Regions from separate parts of the Shewanella sp. S23-S33 genome, predicted to be linked through region 2. Evidence: predicted binding sites of a transcription regulator. Region 2 holds the regulator's gene; the other holds the start of a gene.
The links. Region 2 encodes LexA, which represses DNA repair genes until DNA is damaged. Its sites were predicted from a motif close to TACTGTATNNNNATACAGTA; they were not measured.

Region 1 (9,871 bases), on a different contig from region 2:
ATTGGGAATATAACCCGCGCAGGACACCACACCACGCAAAAATGGATTACGCCACAAAGCTTGTTTGACTATGCAGCCCGCATTGGGCATGAGACTTATCAATACCACCACATCGACTAAACTGGGGTGGTTGGCAATGACGATAACGCCTTTGGCATCATGTAATTTTTGGGCATCGTGGCTGCTGACCTTAATCACACCTGCCCAAGTGAGCATGGCGACAAAGCCTTTGAACATTAAATGCACGGCCTTTTGTACCCGAATAATCCGCGCCTCTGGTGTGCCTGGCCAAAAACGCAGCAGCGGCAGAATGGTCAAGGAGCTTAATAAGCCGCCTAAGCCAAAGGCGATATAACAACTCACGCCACCTAGCCAACGTGGCACATAATTCAGCCCTTCGCGGCGAGTTTCCGGCAAGGTATAAGCGGCATTGAGTATTGAATCTTGATGATCCTTGGCGGCGTCATGGCTGTGGGCTGCATCAAACATGCTCAAGTCTCCAATGCCATTGGGATAAGCAGCCTGAAATATTTTGCGCCGTCGCTAGGGCGTGGATAAATGCACCATAGGTCAGCGGATTTAAAGCTGTTGCTTTAGAAATGCGGCTCACCGTGAGCTTGGCCGAAGCGGGTGTATCGAAGGGCGCGAGCTGTAGGCCTAGGGCCAAAGGTAATTCAAATTCTTGGGTAAACTCATCGTACACAGGAGGCACTGGATCATCACCGAACACCAATAACAATGGTTCTGGCGATTGATGTAATTGGGCGAAGGCTTCGACCATAGCTTGGGACAGGGTTTCTGTGCCCGCCGCAACTGAGGTTGAAGGCGCGGTATTGGCCGCCACTATGCCAAAAATACCGCTGGCGGTGTTGTGCACCGACTGACTAAAACCTAAGGGCGATAAGGGCTGTTTGGCGATAATGTCTTCGAGCAGGCCAATGGTGCGCTGCAACTCTCCATGGCGCGAGGCAAAAATAGAGCGACAATTTGCAGGCATTTCGCACTGAAAACTCACCTCTAACATCATCTTAGTCAAGCGACTAAAACGGCGGCGCTGCATGGCGGGAATTTGTTTGAGTGCGGGAGCGGTGGTATCCGACTGTGGTGGCGTATCGAGATTGAGCTCAGCCGAACTCTCGCACCAAGTTTGCCAACTTTGATGGTGCTGATATTGGGGGGCCCAAGCGCCCCAAGAGAGAATGCTGAATGTTAGTTGCACTACTTTGCCTCGACACTAAATTTAAGCTGTCTTAGTTATCCCTAACTAAGTTAGAACATTAATGGATTGCCATACCATAGTGAGGAGTATACGCGTTAGAAGAATGACGCTCGAAATGCCCTCTACAGCGTGGTCATTCTACACTATACCCTTTCTTTTTATGAAGCCATTTGCATTGTGCGGGTTAACGGAATGGGATCAAGTGCTGTGATTTGCAGCGCTTATTCGACATTGAGTAACAAATATCGCAGTGGCTATCTGATTTCGCAGACGCTTTAACTTACAGGTTAAAATGAAAAAAGGCGCACTGAGCGCCTTTTGGCATGAGCTTGATAACCTATTGCGACAATTGATTCTCGATTTTACGCAGCGCTACTTTCAACTTGCGAGTATTTTCTGGACCCATACGGATCAACAGTTTTTGTGCACTGGGTAGTGCCTCTAAGTTAGGGTCAACGAATTGATAGTTAACGCTAATTGAATTCAGCTCAATCGGATCTTCAATAATAGGTGCTGCGAGTAACATTTTAATCGCTTGCAGCATTCTGTCGTTAAATTTGGCGTTGCTGTAGCCGAGTTCGGTAAAGGCTTCCTCTAGGAGCGGCGTCAGTTGCTTGTAAGTTGTGATTAAGCTCTGTTCGTCCATTTTGGCAATCGAGTCAACATAGGCGTCGTATCTGTGGAACCCCTCAGGATTTAAATACACTTTGTTGGTGATTTCTGAGACTGAGAACAGCTTCTCTGGTCCTTTAAGTGGGCTAACTTTACGGGTTAATTCACCCTGAGCTAGGTTATCCACGAATACCACAAATTGGCGGACGAGATCTTGCTGCACTAACGAAGAACTCAACACATTGTTATTAATCATGGCGAGGGCTTTTTGTTGCACAAATGCATCACTTTCTGCCAGCACAGGCACAGGTTCTACGACAACTTCAGGCTCTGCCACTGCAGTGGTTTCAGTGCTATTGGTGTTCATTTCTGTAACGGCAGGCGTCGTCTCTGTGGTTTCTGGCTCTGGCGCACTTTCGAGCGTCATAGGTTCAGATGGCGGTGTTTCAGGCAATACAATAGGGGCGTTAGGGATGAGTTTAGATGAGTCAGAATCACCGCTGTAGTAATAATATCCTCCGGCAGAAAGTAGCACGACGAGCACTATCGCAAAAAGCGCAAAGCGATTGCTGCTAGAAGACGTCTCTTGAGGTGTTATTCTATCATCTTGATTAACTTGCATTTTACATCCTTCGCTTGAGTGTCAAGGTAACTTGGTGAATACATGCAGCTAACATTAAAGTGCAAGAGCGGGCTATTTGAAGGCCGCAGGTTCATTTTGCAAGTTTCCATGCGCTTGTCTATAGCGCTTAGCTGAACATAAACAATTTATTTCGAGTAAAGGCTGATGTTACGCCTCGTTCTTTACCCTTTAATATTTGCGGCCTAAGCCTGCACATAGTGCTGTCTGTGCCCGAGCCAACGTAAAATAATTGCATCGACTTTTTCGGGAGCTTGCGCCATTACATGGCTCGCTAATTTCTGAATGTGTGGGATCAAAGCTTGATCGCGCACCAGATCGGCAATTTTGAGCTCAGCCAGTCCTGTTTGCTTAGTGCCAAGCACTTCACCCGGGCCACGAATTTCTAAATCTTTCTGCGCTATGATGAAACCATCATTGCTTTGTCTGAGTACGCTCAGTCTTTGGGTGGCGGTATGGCTCAACGGCGCCTTGTAGAGTAACACACAATGGCTTGCGATGGCGCCTCGACCGACTCGTCCGCGCAGTTGATGTAGTTGTGCTAGACCTAAACGTTCAGGGTTTTCAATGATCATCAGGCTGGCATTAGGCACGTCGACGCCCACTTCAATCACGGTTGTCGCTACCAGTAGATGAATAATGCCTGCCTTAAAGTCGGCCATGATTTGCTGTTTCTCGGCGCTCTTTAATCTGCCATGCACTAGGCCAATATTGAGCTCGGGCAGGGCGAGGCGCAGTTCTTCGGCCGTGTCTTCGGCGGCTTGGCATTCGAGCACTTCGGATTCTTCAATCAGAGTACACACCCAATAGGCCTGACGTTTATCTGTGATGACGGCGTTACGCACCCGTTCAAGCACTTCGTTGCGGCGTGAATCGGCAATCGCCACTGTGGTTACTGGAGTTCGTCCCGGCGGCAATTCATCGATAATGGACGTGTCGAGATCCGCATAGGCTGTCATCGCTAGCGTGCGCGGGATCGGCGTTGCCGTCATGATCAATTGATGCGGATGGAAACCTTGGCTCACGCCCTTTTCCCGCAGACCTAAGCGTTGGTGTACGCCGAATCTGTGCTGCTCATCTATGATAATTAACGCGAGTTTATTAAAGACCACATGCTGCTGGAAGATGGCATGGGTGCCAATCACCATTTGGGCTGCGCCGGATTCAATATCCGCAAGGGATTGGGTTCTGGCCTTGCCTTTGAGTTTACCCGCTAGCCAACCGACTTTAAGCCCGAGTGGTTCAAACCAAGCGGCAAAGTTAGTTGCATGCTGTTCGGCCAATAGCTCGGTCGGCGCCATCATGGCGACTTGATAACCGTTTTCAATCGCTTGCAGCGCAGCCATCGCCGCGACTAAGGTTTTACCCGAGCCCACATCCCCTTGCACTAAGCGCATCATAGGGTGCGGCTTTTCTAAATCTTTGCCTATATCGGCCACCACTCTTTGCTGGGCGCCTGTGGGCTTAAAGGGCAAAGCGGCAAGGAAGGGATTGAGCAACTGCCCCGTGGCCTGCATGGTCACTGCTGCATCTAAATTACTGCGCTGCCTTAGGCGTAGCATGCTGAGATTATGGGCGAGCAACTCTTCCTGCACCAGTCGCTGCTGGGCTGGGTGTTGGCCTAACTCTAAATCGAACTGAGAGATCCCCGCAGGAGGTCGATGTAGCGTCTGCAGCGCTTGTTTAAGGCTGATGTTATTCGGTTGCAACTGAGGTGGTAGCAGCTCAGTTAAACCGCCATCTTCCAGTAATGCCAAAGCTTGCTCGGTCAGCTTTAGCCAACTCGCCTGTTTTAAGCCCTCAGTTGTGGGATAAATCGGCGTTAGGGTATCGCTCAGGTGAACATCTTCACCGGGATAGACGACTTTGTATTCTGGATGCACTATCTCGGCTTGGTGACCACCACGGCGCACTTCACCGTAGGCGCGGATCATTAAACCATTTTGCATGGCATTACGCTGGGCGACAGAAAAGTTAAAGAAGCGCAGGCTTAAGCTGCCCGTATCGTCGCGCACATTGCAGACCAGCATGCGCTTGCGGCCTTGGATGATTTGTGTCGATTGGATTTCAGCTTCTATAGTGCCATAACCGCCTAGGCTGAGGGCGGCAATGGGATAGATTTGAGTTCTATCTTCGTAGCGCAGGGGTAAGTGAAACAGCAGATCTTGTACTGTTGTGATGCCGAGCTTTGCGAGTTTCTCAGCGACCTTTTTGGCGACGCCTTTGAGGTCGGTGATCGGAACAAGATCCAATTGCTGCAAGTCGTTAGCACTCAATCACTGTGAATTTATACATATATTAACAGAGAATAAGCGTAAGGCAATCTCAAGGGGAATTAGGGTGTTATCAAATTTTGTTTGGAAGCATAGCTAATATCCTTCTGTGGCCTTAAGACCACAAAATTGTTGGTAAGATATCGTTAGGCTGAAAGCGTGGTTAACTGTGAGTGTTATTACAACCAGCCTTTTTGCTTGGCAATGCGGGCTGCATCGATTCGATTACTGGCATTGAGCTTGGCTATGGCTTCTGAGAGGTAGTTGCGAACAGTCCCTTCGGCGATAAAAAGAGTTTCGGCGATGTCGGAGGTGGATTTGCCTTCGCTAGCGAGGCGAAGAGCGCGGCGTTCTTTGTCGTTGAGCGGGTCGACATCGCCAATCGCCATCATGGCAAGTTCAGGATCGATCACTCGTTTTCCCGCCATCACTTGTTGAATCGCGTTGACTAAGGTTTCCGAGGGCGCATCTTTAAGCAGAAAGCCGCCCACACCCGCTTCGATGGCACGTTTAATATAGCCCGCACGGCCGAAGGTGGTAATGACCACTATCTTGGTTTGGCTATGTTGCTCCTTTAACCATGTGGCCAGCTCTAAGCCTGTGCGGCCGGGCATCTCGATATCCGTTAGCAAGAGATCAAAGCTTTGCTGTTTGAGTAAGCTTAGAGCTTCGTCGCCGTCACTCGCTTGGGTGATACTAAAACCCCCAGCAAGCGTGAGGAGTGCGGCGAGTGCTCCTCGCACCATAGCTTGATCTTCCGCCAATAAAATCTTCATTAATGTGTTGCTCCCTGCAAAGGCAAACTGACTGTAAATGTATATCCCTGTTCGAGATTATAGCTCAAGCTGCCGCCTAAACTGTCGAGGCGCTCGCGTATACCAGTGAGGCCATTACCCTCTATAAAAGGTTTGGCCGCGGCATTGTCTTTGACTTCGAGCAGCAGGCGGTCTGATTGCTTAGAAAAGTGGATAGAGCATTCACTTGCACCGCTATGGCGAAGAATATTATTAATGAGTTCGGTGAGGATCAAACTCAGTTGGCTTTCTGTGCTTGCACCTAGCTTGGGTAGCTCACCACTGAGCTCGACACTTAAGCCTTTATCCCTTAAGGATTTACAAAGCTGCGTCACGCAACTCTCTAGGCCCTTGTGTTTGTAGTCTGACACTGTGTGGCGGATCTGGCTTAAACTTTCCCTCGCAATTTGTCCTAGCTCAATCAGTTGGGTTGATGCGAGTTCATATTCTTGTTTTGCGATAAGTTTTTCGGCTAGCTCAGCCTTAAGGGCGATGGAAGATAGGCTATGCCCCATAATGTCGTGTAGATCCCGCGCGATACGTTCACGCTCAAGCATAGTGGCCAAGGTGGCAATTTCTTGGGCACTTTGCTGTTCTTTCAATTTATGCCGATAACGTCTGCGTTCGGCGACACCAAACATGCCCACGCCGAGCACTAATCCCGAGCCGTAAAGTGGAAAGTAGTAACTGTTAAAGTGGTAAATCTCATTGAGGGCAAACAACAGGCCGATGAGGGCTGCAATAGCCAACAGACAGGTCCGGAGAGGATAAAAAAAGCCAATGAAGAAGGCGGCAAAGGTAAATAGCGAGATAGAGCCTGGGTTGATTGGTGTGATCGCTATTGCTATGGCCACCATAATGAGAATGGGCAGATAGGCGCTACGGCTATTGCACTTATAGGTCCAAAAATAACTGGCAATAAAAGGAATTAACACGGCAAAACTGAGGGCGATTTTCCAGCTTGGATAGGGATTTATGGCAAGTGGGATCAGATAAAACACTAAGTTTATCAAATACACCCAAGCAAGTTTTCGTTCGAGCTGAAGGGGAGTGCTTATCATGATGCCTCTGTGTCACTGAGTTGGTTGTTGAATGCCCACCGATGGCATCTGTTTTAATTTATTCTTTTTAGGGATTGGCGCTATCGTCAGCGCCATAGATCCCCGTTAACAACTTTGTCTATTTTGCACTTAATTGCTGATTTTGTTGAAGCAAAAATTTTGCCCAACCATAATCTGCTTGTACTTTTATCGCTTGTTGCCAATCTTCAATCGCGCCTTGGCTATCGCCTAACTCCTGTTTAGCGAGCCCGCGCCACGTGTAGGCTTCGGCTTCACCCCAGCAAATGTTGTCGCAAGGCTGGGCGAATCTTTCTATGGCTGTAGTGGCTAAGGTCTTAGCATTTTGCATGCTGCCGCCAAATATGGCTGGCGTGTTATAGGCGGCGATGGCTTTAACAAGCGCTACCCGTGGATTTTGTGGGTCTAATTGTTCGGCACTGGCAATCGCCTTGGCGGATTTCATGCCGAGCGTTGCACCTTTACTATTGTCTAAGGCGATTTGCATGCCATAAACCGACGATAACAGGGCAAGGGATTCTGCATTCGCTTGGCTGGTTTCGAGTGCTTCTAATGTGGTTTGCGCTGTAGTCAGTGCGCTGCTAGCGAGTGTTTTCTGCCCCATTACATTGGCACTGATGGCTAAGCGATAGTTCGCATAGGCTTTATCATAATCTTGAGTGCTACCGCTCAGTTGTTGTAATTGCGTTAGATTCATCGCATTCGAGGCCGCGTCTACATTGGTGATGTTAGTGTTTGATGGCGTTACTGCAAACGAGTGAGTACTGATAAGCAAAAAGCTGGAGGCGAGGAGTAATGTTTTCATGGTATTTCCTTATTGAGTGAGTTTCCCAATGTTTGGGTACGGGCTCATTATCAGAAATTCGATAGAAGAAGTGCAGACACAAAGGTCATGGCTTTGGCATGACAAATGTCATCAGTTGAGTTGTGTGCTTATATTTTTTATGAGGTGTGCTTTAAAGAAAGTGCGTGATTAATAAAGTGGACAATACCTAGAGAGCAAAACACCGGAGAGGCTCCGGTGTTTTTTTATCGCAAATGATCAGCTAAGTGTTATACCACAGCTTGAGTGCTCGCTTGGTTTATTAGGTAGCCCAAGTAACCTAAGTAGCACAGTAGTAATACTGAACCTTCGCGGCGGCCAATACGAAATCCTGTCCAAGCGAAAGGTAAAATCATGATGGCAAATGCCAACATCACTATGAAATCAAAGGGTTGGAAGCCAAGTGATGATACTGGCTGTACTATTGCAGTAATACCTAAAATACCCAAAATATTGAATATGTTAGAACCAACAACGTTACCTATGGCTATGTCACTCTGCCCTTTCAGTGCCGCGAGAACAGAAGTTACTAACTCTGGCATACTGGTACCAATCGCCACGATCGTTAAGCCGATAATGACTTCACTGATACCGAAGGTCTTGGCTAAATCTACTGCGCCGTTGACAAATAAAATACCGCCACCGACTAACATACCAATACCGACTAAGATAAATAGGGCTGAAAGTAGCGGATTATTTGGACCTGCTTCAATCTCTTCCTCTTCATTACCATTTTTCGAGCTGATGTAACTAAAGGCTAAATAACCGAACAGTAGTGACAGTAATATCACACCGTCAATTAGGCTGAGCTCGCCATCTAACAAGAGTGCCCAGAACAACATGGAAGCCAATATCATCAAAGGGATATCACGCTTTACGACTTGAGATTGCACTTGAATAGGGCGGATAAGTGCCGTGATGGCTAAAATCAAACCTATGTTAGCAATGTTAGAGCCAATAACGTTACCTAAGGCGATACCGCTGTTTCCTGCTAGAGCAGACTTTATACTCACAGCCAGTTCTGGTGCACTAGTACCAAAGGCTACAATAGTTAAGCCTATGATAAGTGGCGTAATACCTAAACGTAGAGCGATTGAACTCGCGCCACGAACTAGGGCTTCTGCGCCTAAGGTTAAAATAATAAAACCGCCAATAATCGATAGTGTAATTAGCATCGTTAGACTCTGTTAAACCTAATATTGAATGGAAAAGTACAAGGGAATTGCCCCTTGGCCGACTGGCGCACATGATACGTGGTTTTATCGGATTTTGACAGAATATGTCATAAAAAAGCACACCCTAGGTGTGCTTAGTTTTAGCTGATGACCATACTCGCCAACTGATTGTTTGGTCTAGTTATTTTTGAGTCAATTCATCTTCCCAGCGGACTTGGGCGCCACGAATGCCGTCAACTCGTTCGCTAAAGGCTTTTTCAAGCACATGGCGTTTGATTTTGAGGGTAGGCGTGAGCGCATCATTCTCAATCGTCCAAGGATCACTGACCACGACAATCGCATCGACATGTTCGTGTGACTCTAAGTGCGGATTAACGCTATCGAGTGTCGCTTTGAGTGAGGTGCGGACTTCTTCGCGGGCTTGTAGATTTGCCCCTTCGGATAACTGCACTAGTGCGATGGGATGTGGCAGACCAGAACCAATCACGCAGATCAGTTCAACATGGGGATCCTGTGCCAGTTTACGTTCGATAGGCACGGGCGCTACATATTTGCCCTTGGCGGTTTTAAAGTTGTCTTTCACTCGGCCAGTAATAGTGACACAACCATCGGCATCAATTGAGCACAGATCGCCTGTGTGGAAAAAACCATCAGCATCGAATGCCGCTGCAGTAGCTTCAGGTTGAAGATAATAAGCTGTCATTAATCCCGGACTCTTGAGCAGTAGCTCACCATCCTCGCCTTGGCGGATCTGGCAATCCTCAACTGGGCGGCCAACAGTACCAATTTTACGCGCATCAAAAGGATAGTTGATGATCGAATAGGCACAGTTTTCTGTCATACCCCAAGCTTCGCAGATATTAAGACCAATACTGTGATACCAGTGGATCAGTGATGGCGGAATAGGCGCCGAGCCAGAGCCGAGTAGACGACAATGGTTCAAGCCTAAACCCTTATGGATTTTGTATTTCACAAAGCTGCTAAGCAGTGGGATTTTCAGCAATAGATTAAGTTTACTGGCCCCAATTTTGTCGATAATGTTTTTCTGAAACAGGCTCCATAACCGTGGTACCGAGAAGAATACCGTTGGTTTTGCCCGTTGAACATCGACAACGAAGGAGTCGAGGCTTTCAACGAAAGCCACCACACTACCTGAGTAGAAGGATGAGCCTTCAATCGCAACGCGCTCTGTGATGTGGGCTAAGGGTAAATAGGATAAAAGTCTATCGTCGCCATCGGTGCGCAGGTCACGCACT
Region 2 (9,871 bases):
CAAACACAGAAAAGCTATTACCTGAGCGTAACCCCTTCAAAAGCGCCGTGGTATCTTGACCATCGACCCAAGTGTAGCTTTTCGCATATTCACCGGGATAATAACTACTTGCATAAGGTGGGCGCGTTTTGAAATGGATATCTGAGTTACCCATATTCCAGATCTGGCGACCTTCGCCTAACAGCGCATCCCACCAACCGCCGACCTGCGCTACCACAGGGTCGACTCCACCATATACACCGCTACTGCGCTCAGCATAATCGCCGCGATTACCGCTAAATTGTCCGCCAACCAGACCTTCAACTAAAAAGAAGACATTGGGTGCAGCATCATTCAGTTCCCTTACATCTTTAATGGTATAGCTGGTTAAATAGCGACGAGGATGATTTAACATCCCATAGCTGCTATCGGGATAATGAGTCTCTAGCCATTTCAACGCCGCAACGGCATCTTCATGAGTCTGGTTTTGACGGGTATAACCCGCAGCATTCCAAGCGGCGATATCTTGGGGATCAAAGTCTGCAATGTCATTTTTACTACTAAATCTGTACTCGAAGGTTTTAATCGCCGACAAGACTTTAGCTTCATCACCTAAAATACCGATATTAAAGTGCTCATGGGTTGGCATATCCCACTCGAAACTCGAATAGGCAATTTTGCCCTCATAGTTAGGCATGGCCTTTTTTAGACCAGGCATTTCATACTGAGTTAATGCGTCGTAATAAAGCAAACCACCTACGTCGTTATCATCATTATCTTGACTGTTATTACGCATATGATTCGATAAGGAAACATAGTCTAAACCGAAGTCATCAAAGGCCCACTTCAGAATATCAGACTGGGTTTCGCGAGCATCCTGCGAAACTGCGGTGTGTACATGTAAGTCACCTTTTAACCAACGCCCAGTTGGTTCAATCGGTATGGGATTAGTATCGTCAGAGTCAGAATTACAACCCGATAGCACCACAAGAGACGATAACAAAACAGCATTTAGATTGATTACCTTACGCACGAATAACCTCTTTATATTCACAAGTAGAAACCTGAATATAAGTCGAATCACCATAATTACATGGGTATTCGCTATCCATAAAATAAGCCTCTAAGTTTATAGCGCTTATGTGTACCATTGACTCAGTGCCACGCAGAATTGACTCAATTCACTGCCGCAGGAAGGATCCCATCACATGACCAAGTCATTTTGTTTAACCATCAGCCAGATATGGCCGCAAGCACTTTCCCTTAAAACCCCATCACGCGCATTACTTGCCGCATTCGGTTTATGCTCTGCGCTCATCATTACAGCACCCGCCTTTGCCGCACCTGCAACTGGTGAATTCGTTGCCGACAAACGCTGTGAGCTATTTCAATCGAAAAATAAGCAGACGAATCCAGACCAATGGCAGAGCAACATTGGTGAGCGCTACCCTGTACTTGAAATCCTCGGCAATAGCGCTAAACCTGATTGGCTAAGAGTGCGCACCAATGCGGTGAAGTCTCCCATGCGTTGGATCAGCGGCGATTGTGGTCAATATCTATCTAATGTTGCTGGCAGCAATTTATCAACACCTGCAACGGCGGCGGAACCGGCGCAAACAACCACGGCATCGGACATCAAAGCAAAAAGCCGAGATAGCCTTAAAGAGCATGGTACCCCAGAGAAACGCCAAGGGAATCAATGTCAAATCGGTGGCGAATTCGATGCTAACGTGCTCGCATTAAGCTGGCAAAGCACCTTTTGTGAACTCTATGGCCGCCGTAAAGCCGAATGCCGCGCCCTCAGCCAAACGCCAGAATCGAGCCAATGGCAACACTTCAGCCTGCACGGACTGTGGCCGAATAAACAACAATGCGGCACGCGATATGGCTATTGCAGCACAGTCAAACTGCAACCGAATGATTTCTGTACTTATCCGGAGTTTGAACTGAATCCATCGGTGCGCAAAAATTTAGAAGAAGTCATGCCAAGCGCCCAATATGGCACCTGTTTAGAACGCCACGAATGGTGGAAACACGGCACTTGCCGTAACCAAGACCCTAACGAGTACTTTTTATTGGCAACCCAGCTGACCCAAGCGGTCAATGCCTCGGCATGGGTACAAAAATTTATCCATGACAACATAGGTAAGAGTGTCAGTAAAAGTGAGTTAAACCAAAGTTTTGATAGCAGCTTCGGTCAAGGCGCTCACACTAAAATGAGTCTTGAATGTGGCAAGGGATTACTGAGTGAAATCCGCATTAACTTGCCCGAAGTCATTAAAACCTCTGACTCTTTACCTAGCCTACTCGCCAAAGCCAATAAGGCCTCAAAAGGCTCCTGCCCTGAAACAATCATGATTGATAACGCTAATTAAACAAATAGTTAGGCAAATAAAAACGGCGATTTAGCGTCGCCGTTTTTAACCTTAATGACAGTCCTTAATATGGCTGTCACATCTGATTAAGCTTGATCACCGCAAAGGTAGCGCCTTGGGCGTCAGCAATGACAGAAAATCGTCCCACATCAGGGATATCACTAGGCGGAATGCACACTTGCGCGCCTAAGCTTTGGGCTTTCTCAGCAAACGCATCGCAATCCGCCACCACAAAATAGAGCAGCCAGTGGGGAGAAATATCGCCCCATTCAGGCATTATCGTCATCATACCGCCGATGGATTGACCATCAAGCTGCCATTCTGAGTATTCAATGTCAGGCATGTCACTTGGCATGTTGGTCCAAGGGAAGATTTTGCAGTAAAAGGCTTCTTCAGTACGCGGCTCTTTGCAAGCCAGCTCAACCCAGCAAAGGGTATTGAGTTCACCCTGACGGCGAGCACCTATGTGGTTCTTCGCTTGCCACAAAGCAAAGCGTGCGCCTTCAGGATCGCTGACCTGCGCCATCACGCCCGCATCACCCACAATATGCGGCCCCATGTGCACTTGGCCGCCCGCCGCTTGAATCGCTGCAATGCTGGCATCGATATCATCGACGGCAAAGTAGATACGCCAGTGGCTGGGGATATGTGCTTCCGACTCAGGGATTTGATACATGGCGCCTAAGTCATCTCCCGCTAAATTAAATAGCGAAAAGTGACCTTCAGGGATCGGCATTTCGACCGAGTTCCAACCAAATAACGCTTGGTAAAATGCTGTAGCCCCCTGCCAATCATGGCTTGCAAGTTCAACCCAACATGCATGTCCTTGTGCGTACTGAGTCATTTTCATTATCGGCTCCTTTGTTTTAACAATCATTCGAGTTAAGCCTGAGTTTGTATTTTTGTCCAGTATTCAGGTTAAAAAGATCTGTAAGACAAAACTCAACCGCTAAAGACAAAAAAGCCCTCACATGGAGGGCTTAAATCATCACAACAAATTAGGAATATTGCGGCAGTAAATTTGCCATCGCGAGCAGATGACATGCACCTGTGACTATGCCAAATAACACCACAAGAATAATCAGCGGTGTACCGCCTATCACTCTAAAACCTGTGCTATCGGGGAACAACTGCCGCGATTTATAGGCCATCAGCGCCGGGACGATTACCGCCCACACAGTTGCCGCTAATGCCGCAAAGCCAATCGCCACTAAGAAGCCGTCGGGAAACAGTAATCCTAAAATCGTTGGCGGCACAAAGGTCACTAACGCGGTTTTCATTCGGCCAGAGCGTGAATCATCAAAACCAAACAAATCAGCAAGATAATCGAACAGACCTAAGGTCACCCCTAAGAAAGATGAAGCCACGGCTAAGTTAGCAAACAGGGTCAACATACTGTTTAACCAGCTACTCGCCATCACCTCAGACAAAGCGCCCACCAACACACCCATATTGCCGCCTTGGGCAATAATGTCGATAAACTGGCTGCGGGGAATATTGCCCATAGTCGCCACTAACCAACAGACATAAATCACCAGCGCGATAAAGGTGCCGACGAAAATCGCCTTGATAATGGTGGAGGAATCTTTGCCGTAATACTTCACTAAGCTGGGGACGTTACCATGGTAACCAAAGCTAGCGAGACCAAAGGGCAGCGCCGCCCACAGATAAGGTGAAAAGCTGTTATTACCATCGGGTTCGAGCAACTTAGTCACATCAATTTCGATCAATAAATTGCCGATAGCGAGGAAGAAGGTAATGATCATACCGCCGAGCATAATCGTGGTAATCCGATCCACGGCTTTAGTACTGATCAACACTATGCTCGCCAATACTATGGCGAACACTAGCCCTGCCACACTTTGCGGTAACTCAATTCCCATGCCCTGCAAGCTGTGATTCACAATCGAACCACCGCCGCTGATATAGGCATAAGTCAAAATATACAACACAAAAGCGATAGAAACGCCGTTCACTATCCGCCAAAACTGCCCAAGAGTTTGCTTGCTTAAGGTATCGAAGCTAGCACCGGGTTCGAAATGTAAATTGGTTTCGAGCAACAATAAACCCGACATCAACATGCAAAACCAAATGCCCAATAACATCAAAATCGAATAGCCAAACCACATACCTGCACCGACCACCGGCAGAGAAAACATCCCAGCACCTACGGTCGTGCCAGCAATAATCATGGCACCACCGAGCAAGGACTTACCTGCGGGCTTATGCTTAGCCGCATTCATATGATTTGCCATTAAACTGTGTGCTCCGCGGTGACACTCGCCACTATCGTTTGTCTCACTGACGGACGTAATAAGCTATTGGCCTGATCTCGTATGCGATTGATATTGGACTTATCTTCACTATCCGCCAGATATCCCAATTCTTTAAGCTTCACGCTCAAAGTACCGTAGAGTTTTTTATCGTAGAACTCAGGCGCGGTAATACCATGTAAAGCCCCTAAACGCTGGGCGAGTAAATGGCTCTCAGACTCAAGTTCTGAGCGCTCCATTTTAGGTCTGTTCGCTAACAGATTGAAAATAATAGCGTAGCGTTGCAGAGTTTCACTCACTGAACTGGCTAACAACAATAATTGGCTTGAGTGCTCAGGCACGACAGTTAAGGTATCAGTCTCAACCACTAAATCTTGCCCAATCAGGAAATCCAGCACTTGCTCAACATAGGCTGGTAAGTCTTTAATTCCCATGAAGAGTTCGGCTTTTAGCAGTGGATAAAAATCGGCAACGATTGAAACCACTTGCTGGCGCAGGATCTGTTCATTATGGGTTAAACAACTCGCAATTAATGAAGGAACAATAAATAAGTGAATGATATTGTTACGATAGTAAGTCATAGACACAGCCTGACTCGCTTCAATAGACACTATTTCCCCTAAAGGATCGGCACTAACAACAAACTTGTTCAGCTCTAAACCTTGCTGCACTAAATGCTTACCATCACCTTCGGCAACAGATGTATAAGAAGTGTAAGGCACTTTTTTGAGTAGGGTCAGATACAAATCAAGCTGACGCTCCAGCAGACTACGTTCTAAGGCGTTTTGATCTGTCGCCAGTAAAACTAAGCTAGTCAAAGTCACAGAACTCGCGGCTGCGGCATCATTGATACGCGTCATCACCCGATTAGCCAGCACGTTTACCGCTGGCGTTAACCAACTTGGTTTCTGCTCGGGATCATCGGCCAACTCAGCACGCCAGTTTGGCGCACGCTCATTTAAGAAATTTTGCAGGGTAATAGGCTCGCCAAAATTCACATAACCTTGGCCAAAATTACCTAATTTGCGAATGGCACCGAACACCTGCCACACAGATTCTTTTTTCTTTTTCTTACCGCTTAACTCTTTATGGTAAGTCGCCACTTCCATCACATGGTCATAGCCTAAATACACAGGCACAAGTGTGACAGGACGTTCAATACCGCGCAGTACGCTGTTCATCGTCATGGCGATCATGCCAGTTTTCGGCGCCAACAGACGGCCAGTACGTGAACGGCCACCTTCGGAGAAGTATTCCACTGAATAACCTTTAGCAAACAGCTGATCTAAATACTCACGAAATACTGCGGTGTACAGCTTGTTACCATTAAAACTACGGCGGATGAAGAAGGCACCACCGCGACGGAACATAGGTCCCGCGGGCCAGAAATTGAGGTTAATGCCAGCAGCAATGTGCGGCGGAACCATGCCTTGATAATACAAAATATACGATAACAGTAGGTAATCCATGTGGCTACGATGGCAAGGCACATAAATAATTTCGTGGCCGTCGTGGTGCAGCTGGCGAACTTGCTCGGCACCTTTAATGTTGATCCCGCTGTAAAGCTTGTTCCACAGCCAAGTTAAGAAACGCTCAGCAATACGCACTAAACTATCTGAGTAATCGGCAGCGATTTCATCGAGATACTCAATAGCCGTCTCGCGCGCTTGGGTCTCAGAAATCTTTTTACTGGCGGCTTCTTCTTGAATCGCTTTGCGCAGCGACTCAGATTTGAGCAACGAATGAAACAGTGCTTGGCGGTTTGGCAGCACAGGCCCTGTCATTACCTTACGTTGACGACGGAAATGCACGCGCGCAACCCGTGCTAACTTATGGGCAATCCCCATGTCGGTGCCATGTTCGTCAGCCATGTAACGCAGGGATACGGCATTCGAAAACTGCACGAAGTTATGTCGACCTAAGAACAGAATCATCAAGCACTTGCGTAGCCAAGTCGGGTTTTCCCGCTCAAATACGGCCGCCTTCATAGTGTCGTCTTCTTTCCCTGGCGTTCGACCCCAATACAAGCTCACGGGCACAAGTTGAATATCCAATTCAGGACGTTCCTTATGCACGGCTAACAAACGCATAAAGCATTCGAGGAAAGGCTCATTACCAGCACGTTCGCCAAACAGTGGCTTACGTCCTTGAAGACAGACAACCCGAGGCGCAATCACACCATTAGCCACTAGAGGCTCATAAGGGCTTGGTAAGCCTAACTTAGCCGTTATTTCGCTCAAAGCAGCGATGTCACTGAGGGATTCTGTTTTCATCACATAAACAAGGGGTCTGGAAGCATCCAGATTCAGATCGGCAAAGGGATCCTGAGGCACCACAATAGTGTGCACTAAGTGTTTTTGGATCCAACGTAATGATTTCAACCAAAGAGAGTCGTGTTTAGGCATTATTCTTATGCAATTAAGTGCGTTTACTAGCCCGATAGAATACCAGACTATGGGCAATATTCGCTAATTCTCTCCAACATAGCTAAAAAGTGGTTAATACTTGCGCTGCAAATAATACTGTATATACTAACAGTAACTGTATAGAAAAACAGGAAACACCATGAGACCTTTGACGCCACGCCAAGCTGAAATTTTAGAGCTAATTAAACGAAATATTGCCGATACTGGCATGCCACCCACTCGGGCAGAAATCGCAACCCGTTTAGGTTTTAAGAGCGCCAATGCGGCTGAAGAACACCTTAAAGCGTTGGCGAAAAAGGGCTGCATTGAGATCATGCCTGGCACATCTCGGGGCATTCGTCTGCCTGCGGAAATCGAAGATTTGACTGAAACAGGTTTACCGCTCATCGGCCAAGTGGCCGCAGGTGAACCTATCCTCGCCCAAGAACATGTTGAACAGTACTACCAAGTCGACCCAAGCATGTTCCATCCCGCCGCCGATTTTTTACTGCGAGTAAAAGGCGACAGCATGAAAAATATCGGCATTCTCGAAGGTGATTTACTGGCAGTTCATAAAGTAGAACAAGCTAGAAATGGTCAAGTGGTTGTCGCTAGAGTCGATGACGATGTCACTGTTAAACGTTTCGAAAAAAAAGGTAATGTGGTCTATCTACATGCCGAAAATGAAGATTACTCCCCGATTAAAGTGGATTTAGGCTTCCAAAGTTTAACAATTGAAGGACTCGCCGTCGGTGTGATCCGTAATGGAGATTGGCTATGAATAAACTACTTGGCAATGCCCCCCGCCATCCGGGCTTGTGGCTCGATGAAGTCCGTGATGCCGACTATGACTGGCACCATGCGCCTATCGCCTGCATGCCAACTAAGACTCAAGGTCGCCAAGAATTAATTCATCTGAGTGCACAACTCGCTCAGTTAAGCCAACAGGGCCGTTGGTTAGTGCTCATCAACCCACCAAGTATTGGCTACAAGCAAACGCTCGCTAACGCGGGTGTGCGTATGGATAGAGTTTTGCTGGTACATGCTAAAGATGAAGTCGAAACCCTGTGGGCGATGGAAAAAGCCCTGACAAGTGGTACGTCCAGTGCAGTCATTACTTGGACTCAATCATTAGATGCGCGGGATAATCGACGCCTACAAATCGTGGCTAAAAGTGCCAGAGCTATGGGCATAGTGCTTGAAGACGTAAACAGTCACTTACATGCAGACGTACGTATTGAGCAAGGCAATCTCTTCGGCCAGCAATCTTTTTTTAGCGCTGTACACTAAATATTCATTTAATTTTTTACCTTGAAAGCCGCCTCACCTATGAATGTGAGGCTTTTTTTTGGCAATTTTTCAGATAATTAGATAAATAAGTGATCTTGATCAATATTTAAACAGCAAGTATGGTTGATTAAGTCGGTGATGATATATCACCCACCGTGGTCAATGAATCGAGTATTTATCGAACTCGAAGCGCCACTAAAAATAGAGAACAGATTTATTTCAGCAGTATGTGCCAGCGTGGCTAATTACCAGCAGTAACAATACTTGATTAAAAGTAACAGCCGCCAACGCACGTTGAAGTCAAAAAAGCTTTTTTGGGAACTGAAGAGTTTGCATAGAGTTGAGACTTACTGTGTTGCTCTTCTTTGTAGTTGCTATTCGCAATTGGCAGAGGAGAAGTCTTGTGAAGCAATTGTTGTATTGTTTACTCGTGGTGCTTTTCGCACCACCGTTGACCGCCGCAGACATGCGGTTCAACATGACCCCTGGCGTGACCGAGATCAGTGGCAAGGTTTATCACTTGCACATGACCATCTTGTATATCTGCTGCGCAATAGGCCTAGTGGTCTTTGGCGTCATGATTTACGCCATGATCAACCACAGAAAATCCAAAGGCGCTGTCGCGTCCCACTTTCACGAAAGCACTAAAGTTGAAATCGCTTGGACGATTCTGCCATTTATCATTTTGATCTTAATGGCGATTCCAGCGACAAAAACTTTAATCGCAATGGAAGATCCCAGCAACGCCGATCTCACCGTAAAAGTCACGGGTTCACAATGGAAATGGCATTACAGCTATTTCGATCAAGATATTGATTTTTATAGCATACTGACAACACCCAGAGCACAAATCGAAGGCACCGAAACCAAGGGTGAAAACTATCTATTGGAAGTCGATAAACCGCTCGTTCTACCAATAAACCGCAAAATCCGCTTTCTGATGACTTCAGAGGATGTCATCCATTCTTGGTGGGTACCCGCCTTTGCAATTAAGAAAGATGCCAACCCTGGATTTATCAATGAAGCTTGGACTCGCATCGACAAACCCGGCATTTACCGTGGTCAATGCGCCGAGCTCTGCGGTAAAGACCATGGTTTTATGCCTATCGTAGTACAAGCGTTACCCGAAGCCGAGTTTGAGGCTTGGGTCACAGAGCAGAAACAAGCCGCAGGTGCTGCGGCTGAAGCCGCTCAAGCCGCTTTATCACAAACCCTAAGTAAAGAAGAGTTGATGACTCTAGGCGAACAAGTTTACCTCGGGCACTGCGCAGCCTGCCACCAGCCCAATGGCGAAGGGTTGCAAGGCGTATTTCCGCACCTTAAAGGTAGCCCGATTGCAACAGGACCACTCAGCGGTCACCTTGAAATTGTGCTCAACGGTAAAACGGGTACAGCCATGCAAGCGTTTAGTAAGCAATTGACTGCACAAGAAATCGCGGCAGTGACTACCTACGAGCGTAATGCTTGGGGCAATAATACTGGCGATGCAGTGCAAGCCAAAGACGTAAACGAGTACATGAACGGCAGTTCTGCACAAACATCCGCCGCG

Region 1: a site for LexA is predicted at 4,749-4,768, ahead of recG (ATP-dependent DNA helicase RecG). Genes of this name have one in related genera too.

Annotation. Positions count from the first base shown of each region.
Region 1 covers NZ_JBHFFD010000076.1:63,193-73,063, reverse strand. Annotated here, with positions in the region: gene ACHA99_RS21895 (1-acyl-sn-glycerol-3-phosphate acyltransferase) at 1-489, opposite strand, end outside; gene ACHA99_RS21890 (beta-ketoacyl synthase chain length factor) at 482-1,219, opposite strand; gene ACHA99_RS21885 (DUF3014 domain-containing protein) at 1,557-2,453, opposite strand; gene recG (ATP-dependent DNA helicase RecG) at 2,657-4,732, opposite strand; gene ACHA99_RS21875 (DNA-binding response regulator) at 4,924-5,520, opposite strand; gene ACHA99_RS21870 (sensor histidine kinase) at 5,520-6,599, opposite strand; gene ACHA99_RS21865 (hypothetical protein) at 6,718-7,422, opposite strand; gene ACHA99_RS21860 (calcium/sodium antiporter) at 7,671-8,615, opposite strand; gene ACHA99_RS21855 (AMP-binding protein) at 8,797-9,871, opposite strand, start outside.
Region 2 covers NZ_JBHFFD010000043.1:36,030-45,900, forward strand. Annotated here, with positions in the region: gene ACHA99_RS10930 (hypothetical protein) at 1-1,012, opposite strand, end outside; gene ACHA99_RS10935 (ribonuclease T) at 1,188-2,354, shown strand; gene ACHA99_RS10940 (VOC family protein) at 2,431-3,204, opposite strand; gene mtr (tryptophan permease) at 3,353-4,609, opposite strand; gene plsB (glycerol-3-phosphate 1-O-acyltransferase PlsB) at 4,609-7,032, opposite strand; gene lexA (transcriptional repressor LexA) at 7,193-7,813, shown strand; gene ACHA99_RS10960 (cell division inhibitor SulA) at 7,810-8,322, shown strand; gene coxB (cytochrome c oxidase subunit II) at 8,726-9,871, shown strand, end outside.